Regions from separate parts of the Desulfitobacterium chlororespirans DSM 11544 genome, predicted to be linked through region 1. Evidence: riboswitches for the same ligand, from Rfam matches in the RefSeq annotation. Region 1 holds a riboswitch; the other holds the start of a gene.

Evidence for each region. A riboswitch is a leader RNA that binds a small molecule or an ion and turns the genes downstream of it on or off. The one in region 1 is predicted to bind S-adenosylmethionine.
Region 2: it holds a riboswitch for S-adenosylmethionine, as region 1 does, so the genes downstream of both, BUA14_RS07710 (trans-sulfuration enzyme family protein) here and BUA14_RS23480 (methionine ABC transporter ATP-binding protein) in region 1, are expected to answer to the same signal.

The regions. Positions count from the first base shown of each region.
Region 1 covers NZ_FRDN01000017.1:76,376-83,625, forward strand. The annotation lists gene BUA14_RS23470 (MetQ/NlpA family ABC transporter substrate-binding protein) at 1-768, opposite strand, end outside; gene BUA14_RS23475 (methionine ABC transporter permease) at 935-1,612, opposite strand; gene BUA14_RS23480 (methionine ABC transporter ATP-binding protein) at 1,605-2,627, opposite strand; SAM riboswitch class I at 2,720-2,820, opposite strand; gene BUA14_RS23485 (YerC/YecD family TrpR-related protein) at 3,074-3,415, shown strand; gene hisZ (ATP phosphoribosyltransferase regulatory subunit) at 3,417-4,568, shown strand; gene BUA14_RS28190 (hypothetical protein) at 5,126-5,290, shown strand; gene hisG (ATP phosphoribosyltransferase) at 5,517-6,188, shown strand; gene hisD (histidinol dehydrogenase) at 6,224-7,250, shown strand, end outside.
Region 2 covers NZ_FRDN01000005.1:382,351-389,600, forward strand. The annotation lists gene BUA14_RS27175 (PstS family phosphate ABC transporter substrate-binding protein) at 1-210, shown strand, start outside; gene BUA14_RS07680 (hypothetical protein) at 303-824, shown strand; gene BUA14_RS07685 (GNAT family N-acetyltransferase) at 898-1,425, shown strand; gene BUA14_RS07690 (ribosomal maturation YjgA family protein) at 1,476-1,868, shown strand; gene BUA14_RS07695 (TetR/AcrR family transcriptional regulator) at 1,932-2,582, shown strand; gene BUA14_RS07700 (MFS transporter) at 2,675-3,898, shown strand; gene BUA14_RS07705 (YczE/YyaS/YitT family protein) at 4,014-4,682, shown strand; gene BUA14_RS07710 (trans-sulfuration enzyme family protein) at 4,679-5,824, opposite strand; SAM riboswitch class I at 5,933-6,031, opposite strand; gene BUA14_RS07715 (hypothetical protein) at 6,279-6,635, shown strand; gene larE (ATP-dependent sacrificial sulfur transferase LarE) at 6,687-7,250, shown strand, end outside.

The DNA of each region.
Region 1 (7,250 bases):
TAATTTTTTGAGGTTGGGATCGTCTTTGCGATCTTCTTTGGCGACCACGATGTTGGCATAAGGAGAATCTTTGCCTTCAAGGACAATAGCATCCTCAGTGGGATTGAGGCCGGCTTCTAAAGCGTAGTTGGTGTTGATGACAGCTCCGGCAATTTTGGGGTCAGTAAGAGCGTGGGGAAGTTGAGCAGCCTCAATGGCTTGAATTTTTAGCTTTTTAGGATTTTCAGCGATATCCAATTCTGTTGCGGTAACACCGGCACCGTCTTTGAGTTTAATCAATCCGGCTTGTTCTAAGACGGCCAAAGCGCGGCCGCCATTGGAGGGATCGTTAGGGATGGCAATAGCATCACCGTCTTTGAGTTCATCGATTTTGGTTACTTTTTCAGAGTAGAAGCCCATGGGCTCAATATGCACGGTGCCGATGATCGCCAACTTCATGCCTTGAGCAAGGTAGGTATCCAAGTAAGGAGTGTGTTGGAAGTAGTTGGCGTCGAGTAATCCGTCGTTAACGGCTGGGTTGGGAAGAGCGTAATCCGTAAAATCAACGATTTCCAGATTGATACCTTGTTCCGCTAATTTGGGTTTGACGAATTCAAGTACTTCGGCATGGGGAACGGGGGTAGCTCCTACTTTGATCGTCACGGGCTGATTAGCATTACCTGAGGCGGGCGGAGTGTCGGTTTTCTGAGGGGTGCTTCCGCACCCGGTAAGTACCAAGGACAGGGCTACTACGGAGCCGATAATTAAAGTCGAGAGTTTACGTTTCATTCTTATTTCCTCCTTAAATTCTTCTTTCTTTTCCTCTGAAGATACACATGAAGACATTTCTGTGAGATACTCTTGAGAAGATATATGCTCAAGCCTTCTCTCCAAAGAACATGACAGGAGTACCGGTATCGCCCGCCATGAATTTGAGTGAGCGCTTGGAACATGCTTAGTGGTGATTAATCCGGCGAGCCAGTTTGGTGCCAAAGAGTTGAACTAATTGGACGATTATCACGAGAATGATGACGGTCATAATCATCACGTCGGTCCGAAAACGTTGATGCCCGTAGCGGATAGCCACATCTCCTAAGCCGCCGGCTCCGATGGTCCCCGCCATGGCGGTATAACCGACAACGCTGATGGTGGTGATGGCGGCGCCTAAGATAAGAGAGGCCTTAGCTTCAGGTAAAAGAACTTTACGGATAATCTGCCAGGGTGAGGAGCCCATAGATAGGGCCGCTTCAATGACCCCGTAAGGAATTTCTTTAAGCGAACTCTCCACCATACGGGCTACGAAGGGTGCCGTGGCAAAGACCAGAGGGATTATTGCCGCATTCGTACCGATGTATGTGCCCATGATGGCCTGAGTGACAGGAATCAAAGCGAGAAGCAAAACGATAAAAGGTGCCGAGCGAAAGATATTGATCACTGTCCCGAGGGTGCGTTCTATCCAAGGATTCGGTGAGATGTGATCGGGTGAAGAGATGACCAGAATGACCCCCAGAGGAACACCAAGAAGATAAGCCAGCAGAGTGGAGACGATAACCATGTACAAAGTCTCTCCCGTGGCAGGGACCAGAAGTTGGTAGATGGTATCCCAGTATTGAGGGTTGGTAAAATCAAACATTTTGGATCACCTCCACTTTGAGTTCACGCTGGGAGAGATATTGATGAGCTAAAGCCAGTTGTTCAGGATCTCCCTGCAGCTCTAAGGTTAAGGTGCCAAAGAGCGTGGAGCGGAGGTGGTCGATGCTTCCGTAGAGGATATTGGCCCGAACCTCGCATTCTTTCATCAGGTCGGCAATGATGGGGTCTGATGCCCGTGAACCCAGGAATTGGATGCGCACAATCTGAGAATTGGGATGAGTGGCCAGTTCACGAAGCAAATCTTCAGGGAGTTCATTGGGAAATACAGTGGAGATAAATTCCTTGGCAACGCTGGACTGAGGCTGGATAAAGACGGATTCCACAGGTCCTTGTTCAGCGATTTTTGATTCATGGATGACGGCCACATCGGAGCAGATCTCTTTAACCACTTTCATTTCGTGAGTAATCATAATAATGGTTAAGCCGAAGCGTTGATTGATATCCTTTAAGAGATTCAAGATGGATAAAGTGGTTTGGGGGTCAAGGGCAGAAGTGGCCTCGTCGCAAAGGAGTACTTTGGGGTTGGTGGCCAGGGCGCGGGCAATTCCCACTCTTTGCTTTTGACCGCCGCTGAGCTGGGAAGGATAGACATGGGCCTTATCCTCCAAGCCTACTAAGGGGAGCAGCTCTTTAACCCTCGCTTCTATCTCTGGTTTTTTAAAACCGGCAATTTCTAAAGGAAAAGCAATATTATCAAAAACGGTGCGGGACTGGAGCAGATGGAAGTGCTGAAAGATCATGCCGATCTTTTGCCGGGCTTGCCGGAGTTCTACTGCGGACATGGCTGTTAAATCCTGACCATCGATGATGATTTTACCCCCGGTGGGCTCTTCCAAACGGTTGATGCAACGGACAAGGGTGCTTTTACCGGCACCGCTTAAACCGATGATGCCGTAAATGGCTCCTTTGGGAATATCCAGGGAGATATTTTCAATGGCTACTACTTGCTCTTTGCGGGAGGTGTAAACCTTTGTTAAGTTCTCAATTCTAATCAACGCTGTTCCTCCTCGTTAGGGTTCTAATTCAATATAGCAAAAAAATAGCAAAAAACTCCACGAGGAAATCCGCGGAGTTATAGTCGGGTTTCCTCTCATCTCCCAGTATTTCCTGCAGGATTTAGCACCGTGCATTTTCATGCCGGTTGCCGGGTTTCATCGGGCCAGTCCCTCCACCTACTCTGGATAAGAGTGTTTATTAACTTAGAGTCAAGCTTCAGTTGAAATCTTGATAGACATTATCTTAACATAGTGTATAGCGTCTTGGCAAGTAATTTTTTCAGCCTGAAGGGTTTCCTTGAGAGTTATTTAATGCTTCAAACAGAGTATTATGGAAGGTTAAACAAATGAGGGACTAAACAAATTTTTCTGAAGAGAGGTTATGAATATTGACAAGGGCCCTATACTTTAATAAATTAAAGTATAGAAGTATAAGGAGATGATCGATGATGGATGACTACAAAGACGATGAATTCAAGGGGATTGATCAGCGCCTGCGTGATTCTTCAACAGATGCGCTTTTTGATGCTATTTTATTATTAAAGGATCGGGAAGAGTGCTATCGGTTTTTTCAGGATATCGCTACGGTGGCGGAGATTAAGTCTTTGGCGCAGCGTCTGGAAGTGGCCAAGCTTCTGGAGAAGAATGTGACCTATACCACCATCGCCCAATCCACTGGTGCCAGTACGGCGACCATTAGCCGGGTTAAGCGGTGCCTGTACTTTGGGGCCGACGGTTATCAGATGGTCCTGAAGCGTCTGGAAGAGAAGGAAAAGGGGGAGGATTAATATGCCGCGAAGTTCTTTGGGATTAAGAATCCCGGAAGGGATGCATGATCTTCTTCCTGATGAGTTAGCCCTACAAGAGCAGGCTGAGACTTCTGCACTGGACTTATTCAAAGCATGGGCTTATCAGAAGGTTGCCACTCCGACCTTGGAGTATGGGGCATGCATCCAGCCGATTGAAGAAGAAGGAGATAGTTTCTTTAAGCTCTTTGATCGTCAGGGCCATGTTCTGGTGCTGCGTCCGGAGTTAACCACGTCCATCGCCCGGATGGTCAGCACCCGGATGCGGGGGACCGCCTTTCCTTTGCGTTTATGTTATGCGGCGGATGTTTTCCGCTATTCTAAATCTCATAAACAAGAATTCAGGCAAGTGGGAGTGGAGCTGATTGGGTCGGCCTCCTCTGCGGCGGATGCCGAAGTGGTCGCCTTAGCCATTGAAGCTCTCCGCAAAATTGGCGGAATGGACTTTCAAATCAATTTGGGACATATGGGGATCTTTACCGGCATTATGGCCGAGTTAGGGGTTCCTCAGGAATTCCAGCTCCATTATCAGGAGAAGCTGGCCCGCAAGGATTTTGTAGGGATTGAGCGGTTGGTTAAGGATTATGGCTTTGAAGCAAGGGTCCAGGACGTTCTTTTAAAGCTTCCCCATCTCCATGGTAAAGAAGATATGCTGGATCAGGTTCTGGAGTGGAGCCGGCGGCCTTCCTTGCTGGAAGCGGTGAATGCCCTGAGACAGGTCTATCGATACTTGAAAGATTTCGGAGTCCAGGACTATGTGTCTTTGGATCTGGGGATTTTGCGCGGCTTCAGCTATTATACGGGGGCGGTCTTTGAGGGCTATGTTCCCGGAGTGGGTTTCCCCGTTGTCGAGGGGGGGCGCTATGACGCTCTGTACGGTGATTTTGGGGAGGATACCCCGGCCACCGGTTTTGCGATCAATCTCAAGGCGATCATTGAGCAGATGGTCTGCTCCAATGCTGAAAGGCCGGAGGTTTTGGTCTACGGCAGTGATGTTTCCAAAGTGATCGCAGAGGCCCGGAAACTCCGTCAAACGGGGAAACGGGTGGAGATGTGTCTGGAGTCCCTGACTCAGGAACAAGCCATGGAATCAGCTGAGTGCAAAGGAATTAAGGCAGTCGTTTGCGCAAAGTGATTAAAGACAAAAAGCGTACATGAAGATTACCCCTCATATACCTTGCAATTCACTTCAAACAAGCTATAATTAGTAATAGGTGGAAATTAAAAAGTCGCCGTGACCTGAAAGTGTTGGAGCACTTCCAGGCACGAGCAGGTGTACTGGCACCTACACGTAACAGTCCAGCTGTCCACGACGACAGTCTTATTATACAATGCCGCCCCTTTCTGCACAAGCAAGGCGCCTGTGCCGCGGGTGAAGTGTGTGTAATGGAGCGTCGGCGGGAAGCAGGCTGTGCGGCTTCACGCAGCAGGAGATTCAGCCTATTCCTGACTTAGGCAATGGAAGAGGTCTGTTCGTGTACCCGGTTATGCGGACCGCTTTTTTATTCACAACTGGTTTGCTTCCGGTTGACTGGGGTTGGGTTAGGATTCAGCAGATAACGAAGCAGGGCGCATGTGTAGGGTAAAAAAAACCTCGCATGCGCCTTTTTAATTTCCCCTATAAAAGCAGCCGCCGGGGCCGGGTTATGACTCGGAGCCTTGCCGCTGCTTGATATAGGGGGTATAAACGAGATGGATTACCGGAAGATGTATTTTCAGCTGGCGGCTAAAGTTGCCGATGCCATGGATATCCTTTCGAAGGCACAGGAGGAGGGAGAAGTCGCATTTATGAATGGAGAACCCTTTCCAGAGCTTAAAGTCATTGCCACTCAAGAAGAAAATCGTGATTCTGAATGATCAACATGTCCCGGAACCTGACAACGTTGTCGGGCTCCGGGACATGTTGTTACTCCTACAGGCAGTCCTTAAGCTATGGGTAGAGCGGCAGGAAATTCATCGGAAATCAGTTATTAAATATTAAAAAACTATTGCCAGGGAAAAATGAGGTTGTTATAATAACCATAACACGCTAGTACTTTAACTAATTAAAGTGATAAAATACATGAAGAGGAGTTGAGAGAGATTGGCTCGGAATTTCTTAACCATCGCTCTTCCTAAAGGAAAACTATTGACGGACTCCCTGGAAGCTCTGACAAAGATAGGAATTGAATGCCAAGAGGTCAGTGAAGAGTCGAGGAAATTGGTCTTTCCCCTGGAAAAGGCCCAAGCTCAGATCATTATCTGCCGCCCTACGGATATTCCCACCTTTGTGGAATATGGGGCGGCGGATATCGGTTTTGTCGGTAAGGATACCCTGCTGGAAGAAAATAAAGACGTGGTAGAGCTTTTGGATCTGGGGTTCGGCTATTGCCGCTTTGTCGTGGCCATGCCGGAAGAAAAGGTTCCGCCCCGCTTGCCGGACGGCAAGTTTGATCTGAGCGGTTTAAATCACCAACGGGTGGCGACCAAGTTTCCCCGGGTAGCTGAAGACTTTTTCCGTGAGCAGGGGATGCAGGTTCTGCCCATTAAGCTTCACGGCAATATCGAGCTGGCTCCCCGGGTGGGGCTGGCGGAAATGATCGTGGATATCGTGTCCACTGGAACCACACTGCGGCAAAATAGGCTGGTGGAGATTGCTCCCATTCTTGAAGCGACGACAAGATTGATTGCCAATCGGGTTGCTTATCGGATGAAGCATGAACGCATTAATGAGCTGACTGAGAAGCTGCGTCAGCTTCTTGGCAAAGCCCCTTAAGCTCGGGAGAGTTCGTTAAGATGGAGGGAACAGCTATGGAGATAAAGACCTTAGAGGAATTGGATTTGACCACGCTTACGCGCAAATCCTATGGTGATGATCAGTTGCTGGAGCATAAAGTAGCAGAGATTCTTTCTGAAATTAAGAAAGAAGGGGATGAGGCCCTCTATGCCCTGACAGAAAAATTTGACGGAGTAGATCTCCGTACATCCGGGCTGCGCGTCAAGGAAGAAGAAGTGGCAAAGGCTTACTCCCAGGTGGATGAAGAATTTCTGGAAGCCCTGCGGCTTGCTAAGGAGAAGATCACCTCCTATCATGAAAAGCAAAAGCGCACCTCATGGCTGGATGCCAAAGAAGACGGCAGTATCCTGGGGCAGCTGCTGCTGCCCCTTAAACGGGTTGGTATTTATGTGCCGGGAGGAACCGCCGCTTATCCTTCTTCAGTGCTGATGAATGCAGTCCCCGCCGTGGTAGCAGGGGTCGAAGAGATCGTGATGGTCAGTCCTCCAGGCAAGGATGGCAGCTTGCTGCCGGAAGTTCTGGTAGCTGCCGCGGAAGCCGGAGTCACGGAAATCTATAAAGTAGGAGGGGCTCAGGCTATTGCCGCCTTAGCCTTTGGTACAGGGGAAATCTCTCCTGTGGATAAAATCACCGGACCGGGGAACATTTACGTCACCCTGGCCAAAAAACAGGTCTTTGGCACCGTGGATATTGATATGCTGGCCGGCCCCAGTGAGATACTCATTTTAGCCGATGAGTCCGCCCAACCGGAAGAGCTTGCCGCCGATCTGCTTTCTCAGGCTGAGCATGATCCCTTAGCTTCCTCCATTCTAGTCTCTCCTGATCGGAAGGTGCTGGAGGAGACGGTGGCGGAAGTGGAGCGGCAATTAAAGCTGCTGCCACGGCAGGATATTGCCCGAGCTTCATGGGAGACCTATGGGGCGGCGATTTTGGTTAAGGATTTGGCTGAGGGAATGGATTTAGCCAACCAGATAGCTCCCGAGCATTTTGAGCTGGTGGTTAAGGAACCCTATAGCTGGCTGGGCCGGGTAAGGAATGCCG
Region 2 (7,250 bases), on a different contig from region 1:
TCTTATAACGGGATTGCTCCGACGCCGGAAACGATTGTATCCAAGGAGTATCCTCTGGCGATCAATTATTACGCGGTCGTGCGCAAAGATTTGCCGGCGGATCATCCGGCGCGGAAAATTGCGGATTGGCTGACAACGACGGAGGGTCAGTGGTTAGTCGCGATGACCGGATTGGGTGCCTTACAGACGTTATATGAGTCTCCGCAATAATTCCAGGATTGAATCAGTAGTTAAAGAATGCTTTAGGATAGAAAGAGCAGAAAATCGGCAGGAAGTGGGTTGTTTTAGAGGAGGTAAAAAGGATGAATCAGCGCGAGATTGCCAGTATTGGGTGCAAGCTTATCGGGATTTTCTTTGTCGTTCAAGGGGCCAGACTGCTTTCGTTTAATGTCCCTGTAGCGGCAAATATGATAGCTGATTATACTTTGACTAATATTGTGTATTCGCTAATTACGATTCTATTTGGTATTTTACTGTGGTGCTTTTCCGGTAAATTAGCTAAAATTTTGGTTAAGGAAAAAAATCGAAATGAGGCTGTCGGAATAGGAGCTAGTGATCTACAGAGAATAGGCTTTTCAGTATTGGGACTTTATTTTATTGGGCATTCATTGCCAGAATTGGTAACTAAATTAGCCAGTTTGCATACTTCCAACCATGGGTTGCCGGGGCTGCCCGGATTACGAATATATTTTTTAGGAGGAACAATAACCGAATTGCTTATTGGGATAGGCATTTTTCTTGGTTCACAGGGGTTGGTTAATCTATTGAATCTTATTAGAACAGCGGGATTAAAGAGAGATAGTGATTCGGAATTGGAAGAATGATAGAATAATAGAATGGAAGCATGCCAGGAATAAGGTTGGAATGCAGCAGTAGATTTACCAGGAGGGAATAAGAATGGAGTATCATATTCGACCGATAGAAATTGGTGATGGGAAGGGGATAAATATATTAAGGCGCATGCCTGGAGTTTTTGAAAATATTTTGGGTATCCCGTCCGAGCAGTTAAAGCGGAATGAGGATTTTATCGCCAATTTAGATGCCAACCAGCATCAATTTGTGGCGGTAGCCAGGTCTCAGGATGGTCAGGAAGTGATTATTGGACATGCAGGCTTAACGGTATATCCTAATCAGCGCCTGCGGCATAGTGGCGGCATTGGCATAATGATTCATAAAGACTATCAAAATCAGGGTGTTGGCAGTGCCTTGCTGAGCAAGCTTATAGATGTTGGGGACAACTGGCTAATGTTAGTTAGGATTGAGTTGACTGTATTTGCAGATAATGCCAGAGCTATACATTTGTATGAAAGGTTTGGTTTTGAAAAAGAAGGAGTAAAGCGCTTGGCGGCAATAAGAAATGGCAAATATGTAGATGAATATCTGATGGCCAGAATAAACAGATCAAATTATAATTCACAGTCTTAATTTAGCCTATGGGGCCTCGCTATGCTTTCCACATCGAAGAGGAAATGATTATGACAATAAAAAGAAATCGATGGACTTACCTTACCTTGGTTGGAGTAACAATAATACTTGGCTTAAGCAGCCGGCAGTTTTCGGGGTATTTTCCCTATACAATCAATCTCTACTTGGGAGATGCCCTATGGGCACTTATGGTTTTTTTTATGTTTTGCCTTATTTTCAGGTTGAAAGGAACCGGCTGGCTTGCTGCAGCAGCGTTGCTTTTCGCCTTTGGAATTGAAATCAGTCAGCTTTATCATGCTCCCTGGATTGATGCTATAAGGCAAACCCGGCTGGGAGGTTTGGTGCTGGGGTATGGCTTTTTGTGGAGGGATTTAGTGGCCTACACCATCGGAGTGGCAGTGGGAGCAGTCATGGATAGGCGGATAAACGCTTATCTACCTTGACATCTAGGTAGTAGCCTGCTATTATACATACCGAAAGTATGTAATAAAAGATGGGGTATCACTATGGCACGCAATAAGTATCCTGAAGTAACGATAAACCGCATTCTCGATACAGCCATGAAATTGTTCATGTCCAAAGGATATGAGCATACGACGATCCAGGATATCATCGATGGATTGGGAGATTTGAGTAAGGGCGCTATTTATCATCACTTCAAGTCAAAAGAAGAAATTATGGATGCGGTGAATAAAAGATTAGCTGAGCAGGGGATAGCGGATATAAAAACAGTTGCTCACGATCGTAATCTATCCGGGTTGGATAAGCTTGGTAAGATGCTTATGTTTTCTATCCAATCGGCCCAACACGAGGCTCTCGACCAGACCGTACCGCCGTTTCTTAGAAATCCTCAATTATTGGCTCTTCATATGCGTGATACTATGGGCTCTGCAGCCGACCTGCTTACAGGTGTTATTGAGGAAGGTATGAGAGATGGATCTATTCATACAGCTCAACCCCGTCAGCTTGCCCAGATGATTCTCTTGTTTTTTAACGTTTGGTTTAACCCGTGGATGTATTCCTGGACTCCCAATGAGTTAAAGAACATCATTTTCTTTGCAAGAAATGTATTTGAAGAAATAGGGGTCCCTTTATTTACGGAAGAGGTTCTTCAGTCCATTGACGAACTCCATTCGCTTTCCCAAAAACAGAAATAGCTATTCTTTACATATGGATTGTAGAGAATAGCTAATATTTTAAAAAGATACATACCAAACGTCGGTATATTTTAGAAATAGGAGAGGTGAGCATGAGTATCGATTCAACCGATGGGAAACAGCCATGGAAGAGAAGCTTTTTTACGATAACTATTGGTCAAACAATGTCTATAGTTGGAAGTTCAGCGGTACAGTTTACGCTAATTTGGTGGGTTGCCAGCAATACCTCTTCACCACTTGTGTTGGCTATGGCAGGGTTGTTTGCTTTTTTGCCGCAATTATTGCTTGGCCCTTTTGCTGGGGTCTGGGTAGATCGCTTAAAACGAAAAACTGTAATTATCTGTGCCGATCTCTTTATAGGGATGGTAGCCGCTGTTTATGCACTGATCCTTATCGGAGTAAATCCGCCTTTTTGGTCGGCGTGTGCTGTTCTCGGGATTCGTGCCATTGGCAGCGTTTTTCATACTCCGGCGATTCAATCAGTGATACCGTTGCTGGTTCCGGAGGAAGAGCTTGTTCGGGTGAATGGTTGGAGTCAATTTGCTCAGACAGGTGCTCTGATGCTGGGGCCGGTTTTGGGAGCGGCACTGTATGCAATTTTTCCACTCCCCATCGTATTATTATCTGATTTAGCGGGAGCATCGCTGGCAAGCATTGCTGTGGCAGCAGTCAAAATCCCTGAGTTAAAAAAAGAGAAACAGCTTGCTCCAAATTTTCAAAAAGAAATGCGAGAGGGAGTGGCTGTTTTCCAGAGAGATAAAAAACTGTGTATCGTTACCTTGGCGGCTGCATTTTCCATGATTTTTTATATGCCACTTTCTTCATTCTTTGCCCTGATGACCAGTGACTATTTTAAAGCAAGCGCTTGGCATGCCAGTATAGTCCAATTTGGCTATTCAGGGGGAATGATGTTGTGTGCTTTGCTGATCGGAGCCTATGGCCGGATCAAAAAGAAGCTGTTCGTGGTGCATATTGGACTTCTGGGATTAGGACTTACCTCTTTTTTCTGCGGTTTACTTCCTCAGAATGAGAACGCTTTCTGGCTCTTTGCAGCATTATGCACGCTTATGGGAGCAAGCGGAAACCTCTATAATATTCCCTATATAGCCTATATGCAGGAGAAAATCCCTCGTGAGGTACAAGGGCGTGCTTTTTCTATCATGGGCAGCCTCATGTCGGCAACAATGCCGCTGGGACTTTTAATCGCGGGACCAGTAGCTGAAATTTACGGGGTAAAATTCTGGTTTTATCTAACCGGTATGGCGTTTTTTATCATTACAAGCATTAGCTTTCTTTTGGTTGCCTCCCGGCCCTAATACCGTTTTAAGAATAGGATATTCTTAGAAATAAAATAAAGGTTTGGAAATGTGCGCAATAAAATGTTACACTTATTAGATAATCGATCAGGAGATATTGAGGAGAAGTGCGGATATGAGTTTATGGAAAAGGCTTATGTATTTATTTTTGGGCACTTTTTTATTATCCTTGGGCATTGTGATGACCATGAAAGCCAATTTAGGCTATGCCCCCTGGGATGTGTTCCATCGGGGGACTGCCGATACTGTCGGCATGACGATTGGCAATGTTTCTATAGTGGCCAGTTTGGTAATCTCTATCATAGTCGTATTGCTTGGAGAGAAGCTGGGTATTGGCACTATCTTTAATATATTTGCCATCGGAATTTATATGGACTTACTGTTACCTTTAAAACTAATCCCTGAGATGCAGAGTTTCCTTCCAGGGATGATTATGCTCATTCTTGGTTTATTCCTTTGCGCTTTTAGTTCCTATCTCTACATTGCCTCTGGTTTTGGAGCAGGCCCAAGGGATAGTCTGATGGTGGCTTTAGAGAGAAAGACTAAACTATCGATAGGGCTTTGCCGTGGGATTATTGAAGTAACGGTGTGCTTGATAGGCTGGATTTTGGGCGGACCAGTAGGAATTGGTACAGTTATTTCTGCATTTGGAATAGGTGTCTGCGTGCAAATGGTCTTTACTTGGGTGAAATTTGATGCGACCTCGGTAAAGCATGAGACCATTGATGAGACCTTTAAGAATGTGAGAGGGTTCTATAAAAAATCCGCTGGAGGAGATGCCTAAAGCATCTGTTTTAAAGCTAGTTCTAAATCGCCAATGAGATCTTCGGCGGCTTCGATGCCCAGGGATAAGCGGAGAAGACAATCGTCCACCCCAAGCCTTGCCCTTACTTCGAGAGGAATATCAGCATGGGTTTGGGTAGCGGGATAAGTGATTAGAGATTCTACACCACCAAGGCTCTCCGCATAGGAAATAATCTGGAGAGATTTTAATATTGCGGGGACTAAGCTGGGGCTGTTTACCCGGAAAGATAGCATAGCTCCGAAGCCTCGGGCTTGTTCAAGTTGAGTTGCATAGCCGGGATGATGCTCAAGCCCGGGATAATAGACCGCGGTGACAAGGGGGTGCTTCTCCAGCCATTGTGCAATCTGGAGGGCATTTTCTTCTTGTGCTCTCATGCGCAGGGCCAAGGTTTTCAAACCCCGGATAACTAGCCAGGAATCCTGGGGGCCCAATGTAGCGCCGAGAGAGTTCTGCAAACGTCCAAAGCGAGCTGCAAGTTCTTCTCCTTGAACCACGACGAGGCCCGCCACGACATCATTATGGCCACCGAGATATTTGGTGCCACTATGAATAACAATGTCGGCACCTAAGTTTAGTGGTTTTTGCAAATAGGGTGTAAGAAAAGTATTGTCCACTATATTTAAGAGACCGTGCTTCCGACACAAGGAAGCGATCCCCTTTAGGTCGGCAACCTTCATAAGAGGGTTGGTTGGTGTTTCGGTGAAGATGGCCTTTGTTTGGGGACGGATCTCTTTTTCTATGGCACCGAGATCACTGGAATCCACAAAAGTGACTTGGAGGCCAAAGCGGCTGAAGACCTCCTCAAGGATACGGTAGGTTCCTCCATAGAGATCTTCGGTGACGAGAAGATGCTCGCCCTGGGAGAATAAGGAGAGGATGGTAGTGATGGCGCCCATGCCTGAGGAAAAAGCAAATCCTTTGGTACCTTCCTCCAGGCTTGCCATAGCATCTTCTAAAGCTTGGCGGGTGGGATTGCCGGTTCGCGAGTAATCAAAGCCTGTGCTTTTGCCGAAGCCGGGGTGAGCAAAGGTAGACGAATGGTAAATAGGAAAGCTGATCGCTCCATAAGGATCGCGGCGATTGCCGATCTGGGCCAGTTCGGTTAAAATATTCATTTTCATTCCTCCTACTATGAACATATTGGCAAAGATATTCATGTTGCTGAGCTTCAAAGAAGATTTGACCTAACAAAAACGACCTCCAAAGAGGTCGTGAATTGTTTCCACGTCCTCTTATCTTCGAACCTGATGGTTCTCTGGATTTAGCACCTCACATATGTAGGTTGCCGGGCTTCATGGGGCCAGTCCCTCCGCCTCTCTTGATAAGAGCTTTGACATAAATTCATATTTAATTCACTTTAGCCTAATAAGATGTTTAGGCTAATATTATATTATTCCTATGGGCTTTGCAAGTGAATTTTTTGTGTTCAGATATACTTCATTCTGAAAAGAGGAAAATCCTATGCTTTTTGAGAATATCTTAGTTAAGCGGAGCTAAACAGGAGTCCAGCCTTGAACTGTTTTCACTGGGGACAAGATTGGTGGGTAACTGATTTATAATTTGTGGAGGAGAGCTATGATGATGGAGGCAATTCTTTTCTATTCAATAGCACTTTTTATTATTATATTTCTTGCCGTAAGGCTGGCTATACAGCCATTAATCAAAAGCACCAATGCCGTTGCGGTTAATGAGGAAAGTGAATTAAGCTTGGTTAAGTTGCAAGCTATCGGGGTGCTGGATAATGATGAATTAGAAGAAGTCATACAGTTTTATAATCAAAAGAAGGTTTCCAGTAAAAATATGAAAGAATTAGAACGCTATACGAAAGTGCTTTCGGAATTAGTCAGGCAAGGAATCTTGACTCAGGAGGAATATTCTCAAAAAATGGAGAAACTGAGAAACTACTATTTTAGCGATAGTTCTAAAGCATAGATCGATTGAAGTGTGAAAGTTAATTAAGTTTGAGTAATCTGGAGGTAAATCATGCAAGCAAAGCTGAATCACTTAAAGCAAATTATCAAAGAAATGGAAGCGGTTGTGGTGGCTTTTTCAGGTGGGGTGGACAGCACCTTTCTCTTAAAAGTAGCTCATGAAACCTTGGGGGATCACTGTCTTGCTGTCATCGGCGCTTCGGAAACTATGCCTTCAGCCGATTATAACAATGCTTTGCAGCAGGTCCAAGAGTTTGGAGCAAAGTTTTTGGTCATCGAAACTGAAGAAATGGGCAAAGAGGAGTTTGTAAAGAACCCTCAAAATCGTTGTTTTCATTGTAAAAATGAGTTGTTTACAAAGCTCTCAGGCATTGCCCAAGAGAAGAAGATCAATTGGGTTCTTGACGGGAGCAATGCCGACGATCTTAAAGATTACCGCCCCGGCATGCAGGCGGCCAGAGCGCTGGGGATCAGGAGCCCGCTGCAGGAAGCCGGTTTAAGCAAAGAAGAGATTCGTCAATTGTCCAAGAAGATGGGACTTTCAACTTGGGATAAGCCCTCCAGCCCTTGTCTATCTTCTCGCTTTCCTTACGGAGAGGAGATCACGATCGAAAAG